Regions from separate parts of the Rhizobium sp. SVR5-2C genome, predicted to be linked through region 2. Evidence: predicted binding sites of a transcription regulator. Region 2 holds the regulator's gene; each other region holds the start of a gene.
The links. The regulator PhoB, encoded in region 2, activates phosphate uptake and scavenging genes when phosphate is short. The targets are predictions, from matches to a motif close to TGTCATNNANCTGTCAT.
Positions count from the first base shown of each region.

Region 1: the regulator PhoB is predicted to act here: its motif matches at 2,675-2,691, upstream of phnC (phosphonate ABC transporter ATP-binding protein).
Region 3: the regulator PhoB is predicted to act here: its motif matches at 2,578-2,594, upstream of phnC (phosphonate ABC transporter ATP-binding protein).
Region 4: the regulator PhoB is predicted to act here: its motif matches at 2,527-2,543, upstream of ACPYOI_RS27620 (DUF1045 domain-containing protein).

Region 1 is NZ_JBNDHT010000028.1:48,152-53,401, reverse strand. Features, by position in the region: gene ACPYOI_RS10795 (alpha-D-ribose 1-methylphosphonate 5-phosphate C-P-lyase PhnJ) at 1-522, shown strand, start outside; gene phnK (phosphonate C-P lyase system protein PhnK) at 519-1,295, shown strand; gene phnL (phosphonate C-P lyase system protein PhnL) at 1,308-2,018, shown strand; gene ACPYOI_RS10780 (DapH/DapD/GlmU-related protein) at 2,015-2,632, shown strand; gene phnC (phosphonate ABC transporter ATP-binding protein) at 2,743-3,588, shown strand; gene phnD (phosphonate ABC transporter substrate-binding protein) at 3,679-4,584, shown strand; gene phnE (phosphonate ABC transporter, permease protein PhnE) at 4,653-5,250, shown strand, end outside.
Region 2 is NZ_JBNDHT010000033.1:12,107-17,356, forward strand. Features, by position in the region: gene argF (ornithine carbamoyltransferase) at 1-201, opposite strand, end outside; gene ACPYOI_RS12085 (acetylornithine transaminase) at 243-1,442, opposite strand; gene ACPYOI_RS12090 (GcrA family cell cycle regulator) at 1,859-2,392, shown strand; gene phoB (phosphate regulon transcriptional regulator PhoB) at 2,459-3,142, opposite strand; gene phoU (phosphate signaling complex protein PhoU) at 3,177-3,890, opposite strand; gene pstB (phosphate ABC transporter ATP-binding protein PstB) at 3,933-4,748, opposite strand; gene pstA (phosphate ABC transporter permease PstA) at 4,764-5,250, opposite strand, start outside.
Region 3 is NZ_JBNDHT010000080.1:10,023-15,272, reverse strand. Features, by position in the region: gene phnE (phosphonate ABC transporter, permease protein PhnE) at 1-629, opposite strand, end outside; gene phnD (phosphonate ABC transporter substrate-binding protein) at 696-1,610, opposite strand; gene phnC (phosphonate ABC transporter ATP-binding protein) at 1,668-2,489, opposite strand; gene ACPYOI_RS21510 (alpha-D-ribose 1-methylphosphonate 5-triphosphate diphosphatase) at 2,708-3,880, opposite strand; gene ACPYOI_RS21505 (phosphonate C-P lyase system protein PhnL) at 3,867-4,607, opposite strand; gene ACPYOI_RS21500 (ATP-binding cassette domain-containing protein) at 4,629-5,250, opposite strand, start outside.
Region 4 is NZ_JBNDHT010000128.1:4,086-9,335, reverse strand. Features, by position in the region: gene ACPYOI_RS27635 (hybrid sensor histidine kinase/response regulator) at 1-621, shown strand, start outside; gene mnmC2 (tRNA (5-methylaminomethyl-2-thiouridine)(34)-methyltransferase MnmC2) at 611-1,327, opposite strand; gene ACPYOI_RS27625 (NAD(P)/FAD-dependent oxidoreductase) at 1,326-2,504, shown strand; gene ACPYOI_RS27620 (DUF1045 domain-containing protein) at 2,618-3,325, shown strand; gene puuE (allantoinase PuuE) at 3,434-4,357, shown strand; gene uraD (2-oxo-4-hydroxy-4-carboxy-5-ureidoimidazoline decarboxylase) at 4,357-4,851, shown strand; gene alc (allantoicase) at 4,852-5,250, shown strand, end outside.

The sequences.
Region 1 (5,250 bases), on a different contig from region 2:
GTTCTGGTCTATCAGGTACCGATCCCGGAGCCGCTCCGCTTCCTCGAGCCGCGCGAGACCGAAACGCGCAAGATGCATGCGCTGGAAGAATACGGCCTGATGCATGTGAAGCTCTATGAGGATATCGCCCATAACGGCCGTATCTCCAAGACCTATGCCTATCCGGTCAAGGTTGCCGGCCGCTACGTCATGGATCCCTCGCCGACGCCGAAGTTCGACAATCCGAAAATGCATATGTCGGATGCATTGCAGCTCTTCGGCGCCGGGCGCGAGAAGCGCATCTATGCCGTACCGCCCTATACCGAAGTCGTCAGCCTCGATTTTGAAGACTACCCCTTCGACATCCAGCGCTTCGGCAAGCCCTGCGCGCTTTGTGGCGCGGAGGATGTCTACCTTGACGAGGTGATCCTCGACGACAAGGGCGGACGCATGTTCGTCTGCTCCGATACCGACCATTGCGAAGACCGCCGCGAGCATGGACATGCCGGCGAGATGCTTGCGCCGAAGGAGGCTGCGGAATGACTAACACCCCTCTCCTCAAGGTCCACGACGTTTCGAAGTTCTATGGCAGCCGTATCGGCTGCCGGAATGTCTCCTTCGAGCTATGGCCCGGCGAAGTGCTCGCCATCGTCGGCGAATCCGGCTCCGGCAAGACGACGCTGCTCAACTGCATCTCGACCCGCCTGATGCCGACGACCGGCAGCGTCGAATATCACATGCGCGACGGAGACTATCGCGATCTCTACCACATGAGCGAGGCCGAGCGGCGCTTCCTGATGCGGACCGATTGGGGTTTCGTGCATCAGAATCCGGCCGACGGCCTGCGCATGACGGTGTCGGCCGGCGCCAATGTCGGCGAACGGTTGATGGCGGTCGGCGAACGGCATTACGGCAAGATCCGCTCGACGGCGATCGATTGGCTGGAACGTGTCGAAATCGATGCCGGGCGCATCGACGACCAGCCCCGCGCCTTCTCCGGCGGCATGCGCCAGCGCCTTCAGATCGCCCGCAATCTCGTCACCGGCCCGCGTCTCGTCTTCATGGACGAACCGACCGGTGGCCTCGATGTCTCGGTTCAGGCGCGACTGCTCGATCTCGTTCGCGGTCTCGTCAACGATCTCGGCCTTTCGGCGATCATCGTCACGCATGACCTCGCCGTCGCGCGTCTTCTCTCCCACCGGATGATGGTGATGAAGGACGGCTATGTGATCGAGCAGGGTCTGACCGACCGCGTGCTTGACGATCCGCGCGAGCCCTACACCCAGCTTCTCGTTTCTTCGATCCTTCAGGTCTGAAAGGCAACAATCATGGCAACGCCCCTCGTCGTTTCCGAAGTCTCGAAGAGCTTCACCATGCATCTGCGCGACGGCATCAAACTGCCGGTCGTTTCCGATGTCGCCTTTTCCGTCGCCTCCGGCGAATGCGTCGTTCTCGGCGGCCCCTCGGGGATCGGCAAGAGTTCCCTGCTCAAGATGATCTACGGCAACTACGCCGTGGATACCGGCCAGATCCTCGTCAATCACAAGGGCCGTATCGTTGATCTCGCGGCCGCCGATCCACGCACCGTTATCGATGTCCGCCGCCATACGCTCGGCTATGTCAGCCAGTTCCTGCGCACCGTGCCGCGCGTTGCGGCAATCGATGTCGTTGCCGAACCGCTGCTTGCTCGCGGAGAGAATGCGGCTTCCGCCCGGCAAAAGGCAGCAGCCCTGCTTGAAAAGCTGAACCTTCCCGAAGCGCTCTGGCAACTGCCGCCTGCGACCTTCTCGGGCGGCGAACAGCAGCGGGTCAATATCGCCCGCGGCTTCATTACCGATCATTCGATCCTGCTTCTGGATGAGCCGACAGCTTCGCTCGACGCGAAGAACCGCGCCGTCGTCGTCGGCATGATCAAAGAGAAGAAAGAAGCGGGCGTTGCCCTGCTCGGCATCTTCCATGACGAGGAAGTGCGCGAGGCTGTCGCCGACCGCATTCTCGACGTCCAGCAGTTCTCACCGCGAAAGGCAATTGCAGCATGAGCCGGAAGCTTGGCGAAAAGCCCTATATTCATGAGACGGCATCCGTCCGCGATACGATGCTTGGCCGCTACACGGAGATCTCCGAACGTTGCCGGATCAGCGAAGTCGAATTCGGCGATTATTCCTACATCATGCAGGATGGCTCGATCTGGTGCGCGACGGTCGGCAAGTTCGTGAATATTGCCGCTGCAGTTCGCATCAATGCCACCAATCATCCGACCTGGCGGGCGACGCTGCACCATTTCACCTATCGCGCTGCCGACTACTGGCCCGACGCCGACATGGACACCGATTTCTTCGCATGGCGGCGCTCAAACCGGGTGGTTATCGGCCATGACGTCTGGATCGGCCATGGGGCCACCATCCTGCCTGGCGTCACTGTCGGCAACGGCGCAGTGATCGGCGCAGGTGCGGTCGTCTCCAAGGATGTTGCACCCTATTCGATCGTCGGCGGCGTCCCTGCAAAGCTCATTCGCGAGCGCTTTCCCAAGGAAATCGGCGAGCGGATGGACAAGCTTGCCTGGTGGGATTGGGAGCATTCGAAGCTGCGCGCAGTACTCGATGACTTCCGGACGCTTTCGGCCGAGGATTTCCTTAGCCGGCACAGCAACTGAAACCTGCCGATGAAGCCAATTGTGACAGCAGTTACATAAAAGTGACATTGGAGCTTCATGAAGCCGGACTAATGCACTGGCGCACTGGTTTAAACGCGAGGAAGAGCATGATGTTCGAGCTGAAGGATGTCACCCGCCGCTTTGGTAACAAGACTGCTGTCGACTCCGTGACACTGGCAATTCCTCAGGGGCAGATGGTCGGCGTCATCGGACGCTCGGGCGCCGGCAAATCCACCCTCCTGCGTATGATCAACCGCCTGCAGCAGCCGACATCCGGCTCCATTCACTTCGCAGGTGTCGAGGTTTCCGCTCTTCGCGGGCAGGCATTGCGCCACTGGCAGCGCGACTGCGCGATGATCTTCCAGCAGTTCAATCTGGTTCCGCGCCTCGACGTTCTTACCAACGTCATGCTCGGCCGTCTCAACCATCGCCCGACGATGCTGAGCCTCTTGAATATCTTCAGCCGCGAGGAGCGCATTCACGCGATTGCGGCTCTGGAGCGCCTTGGGATTGAGCAGACGGCGCTGCAGACGGCCGGGACGCTTTCCGGTGGCCAGCAGCAGCGCGTGGCGATCGCACGCGCCTTGATGCAGAACCCAAAGATGGTGCTCGCAGACGAGCCGATCGCCTCCCTTGATCCGCTGAACGCCAAGATCGTCATGGATGCGCTGCGCGACATCAACGAGCGCGAAGGTATCACGGTCATCACCAACCTGCATACGCTCGATACCGCGCGCAATTACTGCGAGCGCATCGTCGGCATGGCAGCCGGGCGCGTCGTTTTCGACGGCAAGCCTTCGGAGCTGACGGCGGCTGCCGTCAAGGAAATCTACGGCACCGACAAGGACGGCGCCGGCATCGATGAAACCATGACCTCGACATCGATCAATATTCCCGCGGCTGCCGCGGCTCAAGCATCCGCCGGCCTGCAACCGCTGGCGCTGGCCGGTCTCTGAACGGGACGGCCGCGATCGAGCGCCCGCGTCAAGGGCACACTTCTTCGTAACAGCAAGACGACCGGAATACCGGTCAATCAGGAGAGACCAATGTTGAAGAAAGCACTCTTTGCCGCCACGGCGCTTCTGGCGCTTGCCGGCTCTGCCGCTGCTGCGGACCTCAAGGAATTCCGCGTCGGCATTCTCGGCGGGGAAAACGAAACCGATCGCCTGCGCAACTATGCCTGCCTTGCCGATCACCTGAAGCAGGAATTCGGCTTCGAGAAGGTGTCGCTGTTCCCGGCCGCCGACTATGACGGCGTCATCCAGGGCCTGCTCGGCGGCACGCTCGACTTCGCCGAACTCGGCGCTTCCGGCTATGCGGCCGTCGCCATCAAGGACCCGAACGCCGTTACCCCGATCCTGACCACTCAGCAGGCTGACGGTTCGACCGGCTACTACTCGATCGGTCTCGCCCTGAAGTCCTCCGGCATCAAGACCATCCAGGACGCCAAGGGCAAGAAGCTTGGCTACGCCGATCCGGACTCCACCTCGGGTTACCTCGTTCCGCTGACGCAGATCCCGAAGACCACGGGCGAGCCGAACGACAAGTTCTTCGCCTCCACGCAGTTTAACGGCGGTCACGAAAACAATCTGCTCGCTGCTTATGACGGCAAGGTCGACGTTGCGGTCGATGACTCCTCGGGCCTCGGCGACTTCATGGACGGCTACACCTCCGGCACGTTCCGCAAGGAAGTCGACAAGGGCGCTGTCGACCCGAACAAGCTGGTTGAAGTATGGCGTTCGCCGCTGATCCCGAACGGCCCGCTCGTCGTTCGCAACGCTCTCGGCGCTGAATGGCAGACCAAGCTCACGGACTTCTTCCTGAAGCTTCCGGAAAAGGATGCCAAGTGCTTCTCCGCTCTCGAAGGCGGCGACTTCAAGGGCTACTCCAAGGTTACCCCGGACTTCTATAACGCTGTTATCGACGTTCGTAAGGCTGCCATCGGCGGCTGATCGACCAGTATGAATGCGGGGCGGCCAGTCGTGGCCGCCCTTTTTCTTGCGAGCGAGCGGAAGATGCCATGACCTTTGCCGATCCCCATTCCGACATGCGAGGCGCTCAACCAAGCGCCAAGGACATCGGCGACGCCTGGAGCAAGATGGTGGCGCGCCGCCGTCTCTACACGGGTCTCGGCCTGCTCGTTCTGTTCGTCGCCTTCGTGGCTTCCGTCCGCTTCGCCGACGAGAGCAATGCCGGGCATTTCTTCGAGCGCCTGCCGCATCTCTTCGACTTCCTGAACTGGCTCATTCCGAAGGACTGGGACGATGTCTGGCGCGCGCTTTTCGACATAGCGAGCCCCAACGACAAGGGTGGCGAGGAATTCAACTTCGCCAAAGGCCGTGTCTATGTCTGGGGCGACTTCTATATTCCCGAATACTTCGAGCTGATGATCACCACGATCAACGTCGCGCTCGTTTCCACGCTGATCGGATTCATTTTCGCCACGCCGCTTAGCTTCATCGCCGCACGCAACATGACGCCTTCCTGGCTGCCGCGCATCGCGACCAAGCGCGTCATGGAATTCCTGCGCGCCTTTCCGGAAATCGTCATTGCCGGTCTTTTCGCGGCAATCCTTTCGATCGGCTCGATCTCGGCGATCATTGCGGTCAGTTTGCACA
Region 2 (5,250 bases):
CTGGCGCATGCCGACATCAAAGGATACGCGGGTGCGGGTGGAAGGCTTTTCGAAGATCATCGCCAGCATCTTGCCGGCAAGCGGCCTGTCGCCCTTTCCGGCCTTGAAAGCCTGCTTACGCGCGATCGCGTCGTTCATGATGACCCTGAGATCGGATGCGGTTACCGCCGAGAGATCGAGAAAGTGTTTGGGGGAAGCCATTTCGTTCTTACCTGTCTGCTCCGCAAGGAGCGTCCGTCCATTCAAGCCGTCTTCTTGGTCTTCTGCGCGCGAATGCTTTCTGCAGCACGCTCGAGGCGAGAAAGCCCTTCGCGAGCCTCCTCCGCCGTGACGACGAGTGGCGGAAGCAGGCGGATAACGTTGTCGCCCGCCGGAACCCCAAGCAGACGAGCGGCGCGAATAGCCTGCAGCAGTTCGGATGATGGAACCGCTGCCTTGACCCCAAGCAACAGGCCCTCGCCGCGCACATCCTCAATCACGTCCGGATAGCGATCCTTGAGCGAGGCAAGGCCCTGGCGGAAGACGAGCGCCACCTCACGCACGTGCTCAAGGAAGCCCTCGGCAAGAATGACGTCGAGCACTGCGCTGCCGACCGCCATCGCAAGCGGATTGCCGCCGTAGGTGGAGCCGTGGGTGCCGACCTTCATGCCGGAGGCTGCCTCCGCCGTCGCAAGGCAGGCGCCAAGCGGGAAGCCGCCGCCGATACCCTTTGCGACCGCCATGATGTCCGGTGTGACGCCGGACCATTCGTAGGCAAACAGCTTGCCCGTACGGCCGACACCGGTCTGAACCTCGTCCAGGATCAGCAGCAGGCCCTTCTCGTCGCAAATCTGGCGCAGCGCCCTCATGAACTCGTTGGTCGCCGGGCGGATGCCGCCTTCGCCCTGTACCGGCTCGATGAGGATGCCGGCGGTCGCGTCCGTGATGGCGGCTCGGACTGCCTCGATATCGCCAAAGGGAACCTGGTCGAAGCCCGGCGACTTCGGGCCAAAACCCTCCAGATACTTCTCCTGGCCGCCAGCAGCGATCGTCGCCAGCGTGCGGCCATGGAAGGCACCTTCAAAGGTAATGATATGGAAGCGCTCGGGATGGCCCTTGGAATACTGATATCGGCGCGCCGTTTTGATCGCGCATTCGAGCGCCTCTGCCCCTGAATTGGTGAAGAACACCTTATCGGCGAAAGTGACGTCCGTCAGCCGCTTTGCAAGCGCTTCCTGCCCGGGAATTTCATAGATGTTCGATAGGTGCCAGACCTTGTCGGCCTGCGCCTTCAAAGCCTGGACGACGTGCGGATTGCTGTGGCCGACCGACGTCACGGCAACGCCTGCCCCAAAGTCCAGATAACGTTCGCCGCTTTCGGTTATCAGCCAGACGCCCTCACCTCGCTCGAACCGCAGAGGGGCACGAGAATAGGTGTCATATAGCGGCGCGGCTTCAGCCATGGCGCGGTCTCCTGTCGAGGTTGGGGCAACCGGACTCCGGCTAAAAACCGGGTCCAAAAAATTAAAAATGCCGCCTTTCGGCGGCGAGTGACACTATTTACTTTTCGCACTGCAATGTCAACAAACTGCGAGTTTACCGCGTGCTGCAACATAAAGCCAAAGGAACTTATTTTATTAACAGCTAATGTTGCAGAAATGACTCGCACGGCCAGCAAGTTGGGGAAAACTTGAAATTCGATTCATCCGGATTCCCGCGACTCTTGTCACGGAGTCAGCCTCACACTAGGTTAAAACTCAATTACTAGACTGCATGCGGCGGAACTAGTCACCAAAATTAGTCAAGCGTTTCCTGCTTCGGACACATCCGAGGCAATGGTGAGGGATTCTGCCTTCACAACGCTAATCGGAGACAGGGCATGAACTGGACAGACGAGCGTGTCGAAAAACTCAAGAAGCTTTGGTCCGAAGGGCTGAGCGCGAGCCAGATCGCCGCACAGCTCGGCGGCGTGAGCAGAAACGCAGTCATCGGCAAGGTCCACAGGCTTAGCCTTCCCGGCCGCGCCAAAGCCGGCGGCACTGCGACGACGGTGCGCGCGCCGAAGCGCAATACCTCGGCTCCCCGCGCGCCGAACTATGCCTCGCGGATTGCAACCCGCACGGTCACGCGCCAGTTGGGCGCGACGATGCTCAAGGAAGAGATCGAAGTCGACCTGATGGCGGAAATGGAATATCGTCCGGCCGCGAACGTGGTCGTACCGATTTCCCGCCGTCTTGGCCTGACCGAGCTTACTGAACGCACCTGCAAGTGGCCGGTCGGCGATCCGCTGAAGGATGATTTCCATTTCTGCGGCTGCGAAAGCAACGACTCTTCTCCCTATTGCAGCTACCATCAACGCCTGGCTTATCAGCCGGTCAACGAGCGCCGCCGGGCAGCCGCCCGCGCAAACTAAGCCGGATAAGAGACAAAAAATAACGGGCCTCGCGGCCCGTTTTTTATTTCCTCATGGGAGCGGCAATCAGGCTTCCATCGAATATCCAGCGCCGCGGACCGTGCGGATGACATCCTGCATGTTGGAGAAGTTCAGCGCCTTGCGCAGGCGACCGACATGGACATCGACCGTGCGCTCGTCGACGTAGATGTCGTGGCCCCAGACGCCGTCCAGAAGCTGGGAGCGCGAGAAAACGCGGCCGGGCGACGACATCAGGAACTCCAACAGGCGGAATTCGGTCGGGCCGAGCCGGACTTCGCGGCTCTTGCGATGAACACGATGGGTCTCGCGGTCGAGCTCTATGTCACCGCATTTCAGGACCGTGGAGAGGACCTCGGGCTTGGCGCGGCGCAGCATCGCCTTGACGCGGGCAACGAGTTCAGGTGTCGAGAACGGCTTGACGACATAGTCGTCAGCTCCGGTCGAAAGACCGCGCACGCGCTCGCTCTCCTCGCCGCGGGCTGTCAGCATGATGATCGGCAGACGCTCGGTCTCCGGCCGCATCCGAAGGCGGCGGCAGAGCTCTATGCCGGACACGCCCGGCAGCATCCAATCCAGGATCAGAATGTCCGGCGTCCGTTCCTGAAGGCGTATCTCGGCCTCGTCACCACGCAGGATGGTATCAACTTCAAAACCTTCGGCTTCAAGATTATAGCGAAGGAGCACGCTGAGTGCCTCTTCGTCTTCAACGACTGCAACTCTCGGGATCATTCGATTACTGTCTCCTGGGGGCCGGATTCGGAGGTTATTCCGTTACCGCGCCGACGGTGTTGGCGGTATCGTCCTTCGGACGCTCGCCTTCCGGCTGGGCACCGGTCGCCATGTAATAAATGGTTTCGGCAATATTGGTGGCGTGGTCACCGATGCGTTCGATATTCTTCGCGCAGAAGAGAAGATGCGTGCAACTGGTGATGTTGCGCGGATCCTCCATCATGTATGTCAAAAGCTCGCGAAACAGCGAAGTGTACATCGCATCGATTTCTTCATCGCGCTCGCGGATCGACTTGGCCTTGTCGGCCGCTCGGCTCGTGTAGACGTCGAGCACTTCCTTGAGCTGGACGAGCGCCAGTTCGGAAAGGTGCTCCAGGCCGCGCGCGAGCTTTCGCGGAACGCCGGCGCTCTGAACGGCGATGACACGCTTGGCAGTGTTCTTGCCGAGATCGCCGACGCGCTCGAGATCAGCCGCGATGCGAATCGAGCCCATGATTTCGCGAAGGTCGGAAGCCATCGGCTGCCGGCGTGCAATCGTGACCACCGCCTTTTCGCCGATCTCGCGCTCGGCATGGTCGAGGATCACGTCGTCCGAGATGACCTTCTGCGCCAAGGCGGTATCGCTATTCACCAGCGCTCGGACAGCGTCCGATACCATCTGTTCGGCAAGTCCGCCCATCTCCGAGATGCGGCGGGACAGGAATTTGAGATCGTCGTCGTACGCAGAAAAAATATGTGTCGATGCCATGGGGAACGTCCTTGATTGTCTCTACATTTCTGACGCCAAAGATCAGCCGAAGCGGCCCATGATGTAGTCCTGGGTGCGCTGATCGTCCGGATTGGTGAACATCTTGTCGGTATCATTCTCCTCGACGAGATTGCCGAGGTGAAACATAGCGGTTCGCTGCGAAACACGGGCAGCCTGCTGCATGGAGTGCGTCACGATGACGATCGTGAAATTCTCGCGCAGCTCATGGATCAGCTCTTCGACCTTCGCGGTGGCGATCGGATCGAGCGCCGAGCACGGCTCGTCCATCAGAATGACTTCGGGGCTGACGGCAACGGCGCGGGCAATGCAGAGGCGCTGCTGCTGGCCGCCGGACAGCCCGGTGCCGGTTTCGTGCAGGCGATCCTTGACTTCGTTCCAAAGGCCGGCGCGCTGCAGGCTGTGTTCAACGATCTGGTCCAGATCGGCCTTCGACTTCGCAAGACCATGGATGCGCGGACCGTAGGCGACGTTCTCATAGATCGACTTCGGGAAAGGGTTCGGCTTCTGGAAGACCATGCCGACGCGAGCACGAAGTTCGACGACGTCGATATCCGGATCGTAGATATCGTCGCCGTCGAGAGTGATTTTGCCGGTAACGCGGCAGTTGTCGATCGTATCATTCATACGGTTGAGACTGCGCAAGAAGGTGGACTTCCCGCAGCCGGACGGGCCGATGAGTGCGGTAACGGTGTTTTCGCGGATGTTCAGCTTCACGTCGAAAAGCGCACGCTTGTCGCCATAGTAAACCGAGACGTCCTGGCCGATCATCTTGTACGGGATCGTATTCATTCGTTTGTCCAGAGCCTTCTCAACTGCTGCTTCGGTTAACATGTTCATGAATATGTACTCCGTTTACCAGCGACGCTCAAAGCGACGGCGCAAGAGAATGGCTCCAAAGTTCATGACAATCAGGAACAGGAGCAAGACGATGATGGCACCAGAGGTGCGTTCGACGAAGGCGCGTTCTGCTTCGTTGGCCCACATATAGACCTGCACCGGCAGCGCCGTGGACGGATCGAGCGGGGTGGCCGGCGCACTTGCAACGAAGGCGACCATGCCGATCAGGAGAAGCGGCGCCGTTTCGCCAAGCGCGTGCGCCAGGCCGATGATCGTGCCGGTCAGGATGCCGGGCATCGCCAGCGGCAGGACGTGGTGGAACACCATCTGCATCTTCGAGGCGCCGAGGCCAAGAGCAGCCGCGCGGATCGACGGCGGCACGGCGCGCAGCGCGGCACGGGTGGCGATGATGATCGTCGGCAAGGTCATCAGCGACAGCACCAGGCCGCCAACCAGCGAAGCCGAACGCGGCAGGCCGGCGAAATTGATGAAGACGGAGAGG
Region 3 (5,250 bases), on a different contig from region 2:
GCCTTGACGCCTTCCAGCGGCCGCATGTCGATATTCTCATTCACCTCGGAATAGAGCTTGCCGAGCGAACCCGTCGCATGGGTGGCGATCGCCAGCACACCGGCAAGTGGTCCGACGCCGAAGCAGAAGACATATATAAGCGCCCAGACGATATCGGGGACCGTGCGGATGACCTCCAGATAGCGGCGGGAGGCGATCAGCAGAAAGCTGTTAGGGCTGAGGTTGCGGGCGGCCGGGAAGCTGAGGACGAAGGCGCCGACGACGCCGAAGAACGTCGCGACATAAGCGATCAGGATCGTTTCGCCGAGCAGTTCGAGCCAGACCGGCCAGCGCCAAAACCACTCGGCAAGGTCGGATCCGAGCGTTTCAATACGCAAGTGCGGCAGCGTCTTGTAGAGATATTCGCCGAGGCGGGGCAGGGAGGCCCATAATTTCCAGGTGGTGATGCGCTCACCTGAGGGCAGATTGACCTCGGTCATGTCGAAGAAGCCGCCCGTCCAGGCCGTCAGCAGAACAGCGGCAGCAACGAGCGTGAGCGAAACAAGTTGCACGGTTTTGGCGCGGCTGCGGACAAGGCGGTATTCGGCTTCGAATCGGCGGATGGTGATGGAGGGTGTCGCGGTCGTCATATCGGATCCTGGTCGTGGGAGCGCCGGATGGAACGGCGCTCCCGTGCATGACGTGGATGAGGGATGTCAGCCGTTGCGGCGCTGCTTCTTCAGCCAGTCGCGCATGTCGACGATCCACTGGTACCGCTGGTGGTCGACGTCGACATAACCCTTGGAGGTGGAGTTGTCGCCACCGCTCATTTCCTTGAAAGCGTCAGGCGCCTTTTCCGGCGTTGCCTTTACCGCCGCCTTGACCTCAGCAATCATGTCGGCGGGCAGGTTGGTGCGGGTGGTGAACGGGCCATTGGTGATTTCCGGCGACTGCCAGATACGGCAGATCTCGCCCTTCGGGATCATGCCCTTGGATTCCATGCGCTGCGGGATGCCGCTAACCTCGTTGTTGACATAGGTCGCAGCGGCGTCGAACTGCTTGTTGGCGACGGCCATGACTCCGGTTTCGTGGGCGCCGGAGAAGGGAATGGCCGAGAAGAAGGTTTTCGGATCGTAGCCTTGTTTGACGAGGTTGTAGAAGGGCACGGCATAGCCGGACGTCGAATCCGGATCGGCAAACGCCAGCACCTTTCCCTTCAGGTCGTCGACCGACTTGTAGCCGGAATCGCAACGAACGGTGATGACCGAATAGTAGCCGGTCGAGCCGTCCTGTTCCTGGTTTGCGAGCAGCGGTTCGACGCCGCCATTCGTCTCGGTATAGGCGGCGGCATAGGCCGAGGAGCCTAGGAAGGCGAATTCGATCTGGTCGGAGGCGAGCGCTTGGATGACGCCGTCATAATTGCCGGCGGTGAAGATCTCGACCTTCACGCCGAGTTCCTTTTCCAGATATTGCTGGAAGCCGACGCGGCGTGCGATGCGGTCCTTTTCGTTTTCGCCTGAGAGAACGCCGAGACGGATCGTCTTGTACTGGTCTTTCCAACCGTCGGCATGGGCCTGGCTGGAAAGGGCAAGTGCAGCCGTTACGGCCGCAAGCATGAGGACGTTTTTCATTCCAACTCTCCTGTTGCAAAAGGAAAGCCAGCGGCCTAACGGAGCCGCGGGCGAAACTCATACCGCCTGGTAGACCTTCTCTTTTACGGTTCGACCTGCGTTGAATGAGGTGGATGTCACGGCCTCGTCGATTTCTGCGTCGAAATCGTCCGTACCGTAGATTTCGCGGACCCGTTCCTGAGTCAGATCCGCCGGTGCGCCGTCAAAGCGCACCCGCCCGGCCCGCATGGCTATGATGCGTTCGCAATAGTTGCGAGCAGTATCGAGCGTATGAAGATTGACGAGAACGGTAATGCCGTCCTCGCGGTTGACCTTGCGCAGCGCCTCCATGACGCGCGTCGCATTGGCCGGGTCGAGCGACGCGATCGGCTCGTCGGCAAGCATGATCTTCGGGCTCTGGACCAGCGCCTTGGCGATAGCGACGCGCTGTTGCTGTCCGCCTGATAACGTGCCCGCCCGCTGCAGCGCCTGTGGCACGAGGTCGAGCCGGTCGAGCGCACGGATCGCCATTTCCTTTTCCTCATCCGTGAAGCGGCGCAGCATGGAAGAGACGAACCCGTGTTGGGCGACGCGGCCGATCAGCACGTTGGTCAGGACGTCCATGCGCTCGATCAGATTGAACTGCTGGAACACCATGGCGCAGGAGGCACGCCAGAGGCGCAACTCTCGGCCGCGCAACTTGGTGATGTCCTTGCCGTCGAACATGACAGTGCCGGATGTCGGATCGATCAGGCGGTTGATCAGCCGGAGTAACGTCGATTTGCCCGCCCCGCTGCGACCGATGATGCCAACCATCTGCCCGGCATCGATCGACAGATTTACGTCGTCGACTGCGTGTGTTTGACCGAATTTCTTCTTGAGGGAGTGAAGTTCAAGCACCGGAAGACCTCTGCTTGTCAGAAACGTCAAAGACGCAACTGAATTATACTTAAATGCCAGCCTATGAAATGGAATATAGCATTCCCGTATGACAGTTTTATTAAGTAATTTCTCAATATTTGTCGGTAGTTACACTGTTTTCATCAAGTAATACATCCGAACTTTCCGGATGTATTTTGTCAGGAGGGAGTTTACACGGCCCTTCGGCATCAGGCCGCTTACGCAGCCTGTTGGAATCGCGAAACAATTCCGTCCGAATAGACCTGTTTGCCCCGGCAGAAGGTTGCCCGTACCCGCGGAAGGCGGCCGTGTTCGGCGATGACGAGATCGGCACGCAGTCCGATCTCGATCACCCCGCGGTCTGTAAGCCCGAGCGCCCTGGCGGGGTTGGCGCTGACCAGTGCAACAGAAGCCGGCAATCCGCCCGATCCGGCATCCGCAAGCGCGATGGCCGCCGGAAGCATGGCGGAGGGATGGTAGTCGCTCGCCAGGATGTCGAGAACGCCGCGTTCATAGGCTTCGCGGGCAGAAAGATTGCCCGAATAGGATAGTCCGCGAAGTGCGTTCGGCGCGCCCATCGCGGTCGCAAGTCCGAGCTTGCGGGCCTCCTGAGCGGCGGCCATCGTTACCGGAAACTCGCTGATGCGCGTCCCCAGCCCCTCGACGATTGCGACCTTCTCGATGCTGTCATCGTCGTGGGAGGCGATGATGACGCCATGGTCGCGCGCCGTCGCAGCGATGCCCTGCAGATTGTCGACCGCGTCATTGTTCTGGGCGCGGTTTTCCATGCGTTCGCGCACGCGCTGGGCAGCCTGCTCAAGGGTGATCTTGTTGTTGCGCGCGATCGTCTCGATATGCCGTTCGACATCGCGATACTGGCCCTGACCTGGGGTATGGTCCATCAGCGATATGAGATCGAGGGCGCCGGCTCGCAGCAGATCTTCGATCACGACGCGGGCGTGGGTGAAGGTGATTTCGAAGCGCGCATGAACTCTATGGTCGATCAGAAGATCGTTTTTTCGGAGCTCAACGAGGGTCTGGATGATCGAGCGTGAATGTTCTTCCGAGCGAATATGGCCGTAGCTGCTGTTGGCATGGAAGGACAGGGCCGCATAGGCGGTGGTGATGCCGTTGCCGGCGAGCTTCTTGTCGAGCTCGAAAATGCCGAGCTCCAGCGGAAAGCGCACATTCGGCCGCGGCTCGATCTCGCGCTCGATCATGTCGCCATGCATGTCGATAAAACCCGGAAGCAGAAGCCTGCCATCGCCGGCAATATCGGCCGAAGCCACTGGCTCCTCTCTGATGTCAGCGATCATGCCATCTTCGATCCTAATTGCGCCGCGCGGTATGGTCCTATCGCGCAGCACGATTTCGAAATCACTCAACCACATTCTCTGCTCCATCGTGGATCTGTTTGGTTTGAAGGCTGATTTCGCGGTCGATGAGATCCGCGACATCGTTGGGGTGATGAAAGACGCCGATCATCGCGACACCCGCGGCTTTCAGCTCGGCGAGACGTGCAACAAGTGCGCGGCGCGCATTCTTATCGAGCGAAGCGGTCGGCTCGTCGAGGAACAGGAGCCGCTGTGGCAGGATGAGCGCACGCGCCAGATTGACCTTCTGCTGCTCGCCGCCGGAAAAGGTGGAGGGGTAGGCGGCCCAGAGTCCAGGCTTGACGCCGAAGGCGGAGAGCCAGCGGCGGGCCTCTTCGATCGCTTCGCTATAAGGTCGGCCGGCAAGGCGCAGCGGTTCGGCGACCAATTCTTCGGCCGCTACGCGCGGTCGCGCCTGCAGGAACTGCGTTACGAAGCCGATCTCCCGGCGCCGCAGGAGAGCGATATCGACATCGGCTGCTACCGTCAGGTCGATGACGCCTTCGCGCGTGTGGTAATAGGCATGGCCTGATCGCGGCAGATAGGAACGGTAAAGTGTGCGCAGCAGGGTTGATTTGCCGGCGCCGTTTTCTCCCGTCAGCAGGATGAATTCGCCCTCGCGCAGCTCGAAATCGACCTTGTCGAAGGCGTGCAGCGTGCGTTTGAGATGATGCATCTCGAAATGCTTGGCCAGCCCCTGGACAGAGAGGATCGTTTGCGCGGGAGCGGCAGGATGTGTGTGCATGTTCACCGGGTCAGCCTCCTGTCAAAGCTTCGCATGCACGAGCTGTTGCGTGTATTCATGCTGCGGATCCTGGAAGATCTGGTCGGCGAGGCCCTCTTCGACGGCTTCGCCGTTGCGCATCACCATGACACGGTCCGCCATGGTGCGGATAACACCGAGATCATGCGAAACGATGACGATAGTGATCCGGCGCTCGCGCTGCAGCCGCTTCAGCGTATCGAGCACCAGCGCCTGGACGCTCACATCGAGCCCCGTCGTGGGCTCGTCGAGCAGAAGTAGGGCCGGTTCGAGCGCGATCGCCTTGGCAAGCTGCACGCGCTGCTGCATGCCGCCGGACAATTCTGCCGGGCGGGCATCCATGCGCGCTACCGGAAATTCCGAGGCATCGAGCGCGCCTTTCGCGCGGGCGCGAAGCACAGCAAAATTCCGCTCGCCGGCAATCAGCAGCCGCTCGGCGACATTGCCGCTACTCGTATGGTTCATTCGGAGACCAAGATGCGGGTTCTGGTAAACGATGCCGATATGGCGCGCCCGCAGCATCCGCCGCTCGAAACGGTCGAGCGTGAAGAGATTGAGGTCTTCACGGCCGGGAAGCGCCAGCCTGTATTCGCCGTCATCGGGCCTGTCTTCGAGGTTCATCATT
Region 4 (5,250 bases), on a different contig from region 2:
GAGAGCTTGCCCATCATCTTTTTGACCTCGATGGACAGCTCCGGCACGGAGAACGAATTCGCGGGCCTCAACGGCCATGCGCATCATATGAAACCGGTGCCGGCCAATATTCTTCGCAGTACGATCATCGAGGTCGTGCGCGCAAGCCGCGTGAAGCGAGGACCGGCCGCTGACATCGTCGGCAAGCCGGCGTACCTCGATTCGAGTGCTCAGGAACCAGAGTTCATCGATGTACTCGTCGCCGAGGACAACGAGGTGAACCAGATCGTCTTCACGCAGATACTGCAGGGCACCGGCCTCAGCTTCATGGTGGTCAATAGCGGTCAGGAAGCGGTCAATGCATGGCAGACGCATTTGCCGCGCATCATTATGATGGACCTGACGATGCCGGTCATGAGCGCCTACGATGCGACGCGCGCGATCCGCGAGCGTGAGCGCGGGCAGGGGCACCGCGTACCGATCATCGGGGTAACGGCCCACGCGCTGGAAGCCGACCGCGAACTCTGCCTTGCCGCCGGGATGGACGACTATATGTCCAAGCCGATTAGTCCCGAACTGCTGGAAGAGAAAATTCAGCTCTGGCTCGGCATGAGCGCTGAGCGTCCCGGCCTTAAGGCTTGATGCCGCAGAGCATCTCCCGCTTGCCGGCATAGCCCTTGCGCCGCTCGACTGCAAAGCCGGCAGCGATCAGATTGCGCCGGACAAAACCTGCCGCGGCATAGGTCGCGAAGCTGCCGCCGGGAACTGTCCTTTCAAAGACGAGACGCATCAGATCCTCAGACCACATGTCGCCGTTTCGCGATGGCGCGAAGCCGTCGAGATACCAGGCGTCGAAGCCGGGTTCGGCCGCCGCAACGCCTTCGAGTGCCGGGCCGCAGACGACGTTCAGCCTCGTCTGGCCGTCCAATGCCAGCGTCACGGTGCCTTGTGGTTCGCCCGGCCACATTTTTGTCAGCGCCTGCCGCTCGGCGTCGATTTCCGGCCAGCGCGACAGCGCGCGATCGATATCCTCAGCGCGCATCGGGTAGAGCTCGAAAGACATGAAGACGAGATGCTGACCGTCTGTGCGGTGTGCTTTCCATTGCCGCCATGTCTCGACGAAGTTCAGCCCGGTCCCGAACCCCAGTTCTCCAATCAGGAATTTGTCTTTTCCGGCCCAGCGTTCCGGCAGGCCGTTGCCTGCCAGAAAGACGTGGCCGCATTCGAGCCGCCCATCCGTCTGGCAATAAAAATGGTCGCCAAAGGCAGCCGAATAGGGCATATCGCCGTCGCGCCATTCGAGCGGCAGGCTCGTGCTGCCACTCTGATCGGGATCAATCTCTGTCATGCATAAAGCCGATAGTGCGGCCTTCTCCTCTGGTCAATCGTCTGTCAGCCTGCTGATTGCGGGCGGCGGCATCATGGGGCTGTGGGCGGCGGTTTACGCCGAGCGCCTTGGCATCGATACCCTGCTCGCCGATGCAGGCGAACTGGGGCAGGGTGCCAGCGGCGGGCTGCTCGGCGCCCTGATGCCGCATATGCCGGACAAATGGAATGCCAAGAAACAGTTCCAGTTCGATGCGCTGGTTTCGCTCGAAGCCGAGATCGCCGCGATAGAAGCCGCGACCGGTCTTTCCGCTGGTTATCACCGTTCCGGCCGCGTCATTCCGCTGCCGAAGCCGCATCTGCGCAAGATCGCGCTTCGCCATTCCGCCGACGCCGAAACGCATTGGCATCAAGGCGGTCGCTGCTTCCATTGGCATGTCGGGGATGCTGCGCCAGTCGCTGGCTGGATCGATCCGGCCGCAGGAGAGAGCGGCTTCGTTCACGATACGCTCGCTGCCCGCGTTGCGCCCCGCGCGCTGGTTGCCGCGCTTGCCGCGTTTCTCCGGCAGGCAAAACATATACATATCGTCGAGAACGCGGCCGTCGGAGCCCTCGAACCGGAACGCGGCACTGCCGAGGTCGGCGGAAAGCCGGTACGCTTCGGCCGCTGCATCATCGCGGCGGGGCACCAGTCATTTCCTTTGCTGCAGCAGTTCACGCCGGGCTTGGGCAAGCCGCTCGGCCAGCCGGTCAAGGGGCAGGCGGCGATGCTGAAGGCCGATATCGATCCGGCCTTCCCGACCATCTTCCGCGATGGGCTTTACATCGTGGCGCACGAGGGCGGCCACGCCGCCATCGGCAGCACCAGCGAGAACAATTTCGACGATCCAGTCTCGACCGATGCCCAACTCGACGCGCTGATCGAAGCCGCGCGCGAAATGGCGCCCGTGCTTCGCAACGCCCCGGTGGTCGAGCGTTGGGCCGGTCTTCGCCCCAAGGCGATCGACCGTGATCCCATGGTGGGTCCGCACCCGGCGCATCCGCGGCTCATCGCGCTGACCGGCGGTTTCAAGGTCAGCTTCGGTCTCGCACACCGTCTGGCCGAAGCTGCCGTCCATATCGCTGTCGGCCGGTCTGCCGCCTTTGCACTGCCGGAAAGCTTTGCGCTTTCGAGTCACATGACGGCGAGTTCACGCTAGACGTGAATTAGAAGGTTATCTCTTTCGTTATTCTGTCATGCAAATCACCTATCTGCTTGCGCATTGAAGGCGCGGAATCGCCCGCGACGCCTTCCTGGAACGGAGGAAATTGCATGCGCTACGCCATTTGCTTTACGCCTTCGCCGAGCGATCCGCTCAGCCATGTGGCGGCGAGCTGGCTTGGCAGGAACGTGTTTTCAGGCGAAATGGTCGAGCCTCCGGCAATCCGCGGTATCGGCATCCACGAGATTGCCTTCCACACGGCCGTGCCGCGCCGTTACGGTTTCCATGGCGTGTTGAAGGCTCCATTCCATCTCGCGAGCGATGTCTCGGAAACGCAACTCATGCGCGATCTGATGCGTTTCTCCGGTAGCCTCCACCCTTTCCGGATTCCGTGTATCGAGGTCGCACGCCTCGGCAGCTACTACAGTCTGGTCCCGTCGATCCCCTGTGACCATGTCCAACATCTGGCATCGGCAGTCGTCCAGCATTTCGACCGGTTCCGTGCGCCGCTCTCCGAGGCTGACATCGAGCGGAGCGATCCGGACGGGTTGTCGGCTGCGCAGTTCGCCAACCTGCACCGCTGGGGCAATCCCTATGTGATGGACGAGTTCCGCTTCCATATGCCGGTAACCGGTCCGGTCAATTCAATCGACATGCCGCGCATCGAGCAGGCACTCCGCTCGGTCTTCGAGCCGGTTCTCGCCGAGCCGATCACTGTCTCCAACATCGCGCTGATGATCGAGGAAGGCACCGGCGGGCCGTTCCGCGTTCATTCGCTGCATCCGATGGGTAAGGTAAGCGCGCGCAAGATCGCCTGATCAGATACTGCGCTTGTGCCGTAGCGCCCCAAAGTCGGCTTCGCATTTCCGTCTCGACATTCTATCTCCGGATGCTACCGTCTCGCCTGTCTCTCAAAAGGTGATCTGATGGCATCCGATACCTATCCGCGCAATCTCGTCGGCTACGGTCGCAATATTCCCGATCCGAAATGGCCGGACGGCGCCCACCTGGCCGTGCAGTTCGTCATCAATTACGAGGAAGGCGGCGAGAGCTCGATTCTGGATGGCGATCCGGCCTCCGAGAACCTCTTGTCGGAAATCGTAGGCGCGCAGCCTTGGCCCGGCCAGCGCAACCTCAACATGGAATCGATCTATGAATACGGCTCGCGCGCCGGTTTCTGGCGGCTGTGGCGCATGTTCACCGAACTCAAGGTTCAGGCGACGGTCTACGGCGTGACGCTCGCCATGGCCCGCAACCCGGAAGCCGTCGCAGCAATGAAGGAAGCCGGCTGGGAGATCGCCAGCCACGGCTACCGTTGGCTGGAATACAAGGATTTTCCGGAAGACCTCGAGCGCAAGCACATTCTCGAAGCCGTGCGTCTCCACACCGAGATCACCGGCGAGCGGCCCTACGGCATGTACCAGGGCAAGCCTTCGGACAATACGCTGCGGCTGGTGCAGGAGGAGGGCGGCTTCCTCTATTCATCAGACTCTTATGCCGACGATCTGCCCTATTGGGTGAAGGGTGTGGACGACAAGCCGTTCCTGATCATTCCCTATACGCTGGAAACCAACGATATGCGGTTCGCCACGCCGCAAGGCTTCAACTCCGGCGACCAGTTCTTCGCCTATCTCAAGGATGCCTTCGATACCCTCTATGAAGAGGGCAAAGCCGGCAGCCCGAAAATGATGTCGGTCGGCCTGCATTGCCGCCTTGTTGGCCGCCCGGGCCGCGCCGCTTCCCTGAAGCGGTTCATCGAATATGTGCTGAAGCACGACAAGGTCTGGATTCCGCGCCGCATCGAAATTGCCGAACATTGGCACAAGCACCACAAGCAGGAAACAATCTGATGATCAAGCGGGACGAATTCGTATCACGCTTCGGCGGTGTCTTCGAACATTCGCCCTTCATCGCGGAGCGCGCCTATGACGACGGTTTCGTGAGCGATGTCTTGACCGTCGACCGGGTTCACACAGAACTCGTCGCAATCTTCCGGGCCGCGAGCCCCGAAGAGCGGCTTGGCGTGCTTCGCGCCCATCCCGATCTTGCCGGGCGTCTGGCGATCGCCGGCGACCTGACGGAGGACAGCAAGAAGGAGCAGGCAGGCGCCGGTCTCGACCGGCTGAGCGCCGAGGAGCATGCCCGTTTCACCGAACTCAACGCGGCCTATACCAAAAAATTCGGCTTTCCCTTCATCATCGCCGTGAAGGGGCTGAACAAAGACGACATTCTCGCGGCTTTCGAAACGCGCATCAACAACAGCCGCGACGAGGAATTCAAGACCGCAGCCGAGCAGGTCGAAAAAATCGCGCTCCTGCGCCTCACATCCATGCTGGAGAAATGAATGACCGAGAATAGCACGACCAGCTTGCCCCCCTTCGCTGCCGGCGCGATCAATCTTGCTTCCGCTCGGCTCGGCGCCAAGGGACTTTACGCAACGGACGAATTCTTCGCGCCGCTGGAACGTATGCTGGCCGATACGGATGCCTTCTGGGATCCCAACCTTTATGACGACAACGGCAAGTGGATGGATGGCTGGGAGAGCCGGCGCAAGCGCGTGCCTGGCCATGACTGGGCAATCATCAAGCTCGCCATGCCGGGCCGCATCTTCGGCTTCGACGTCGACACCAGCTATTTCACGGGCAACTATCCGCCGCATTGCTCGATCGAGGCCGCCTTCGTCGAGAACGGCGATCCGGGCGACGCGACGGTCTGGACCGAGATCCTGCCGCAGTCGCCGCTT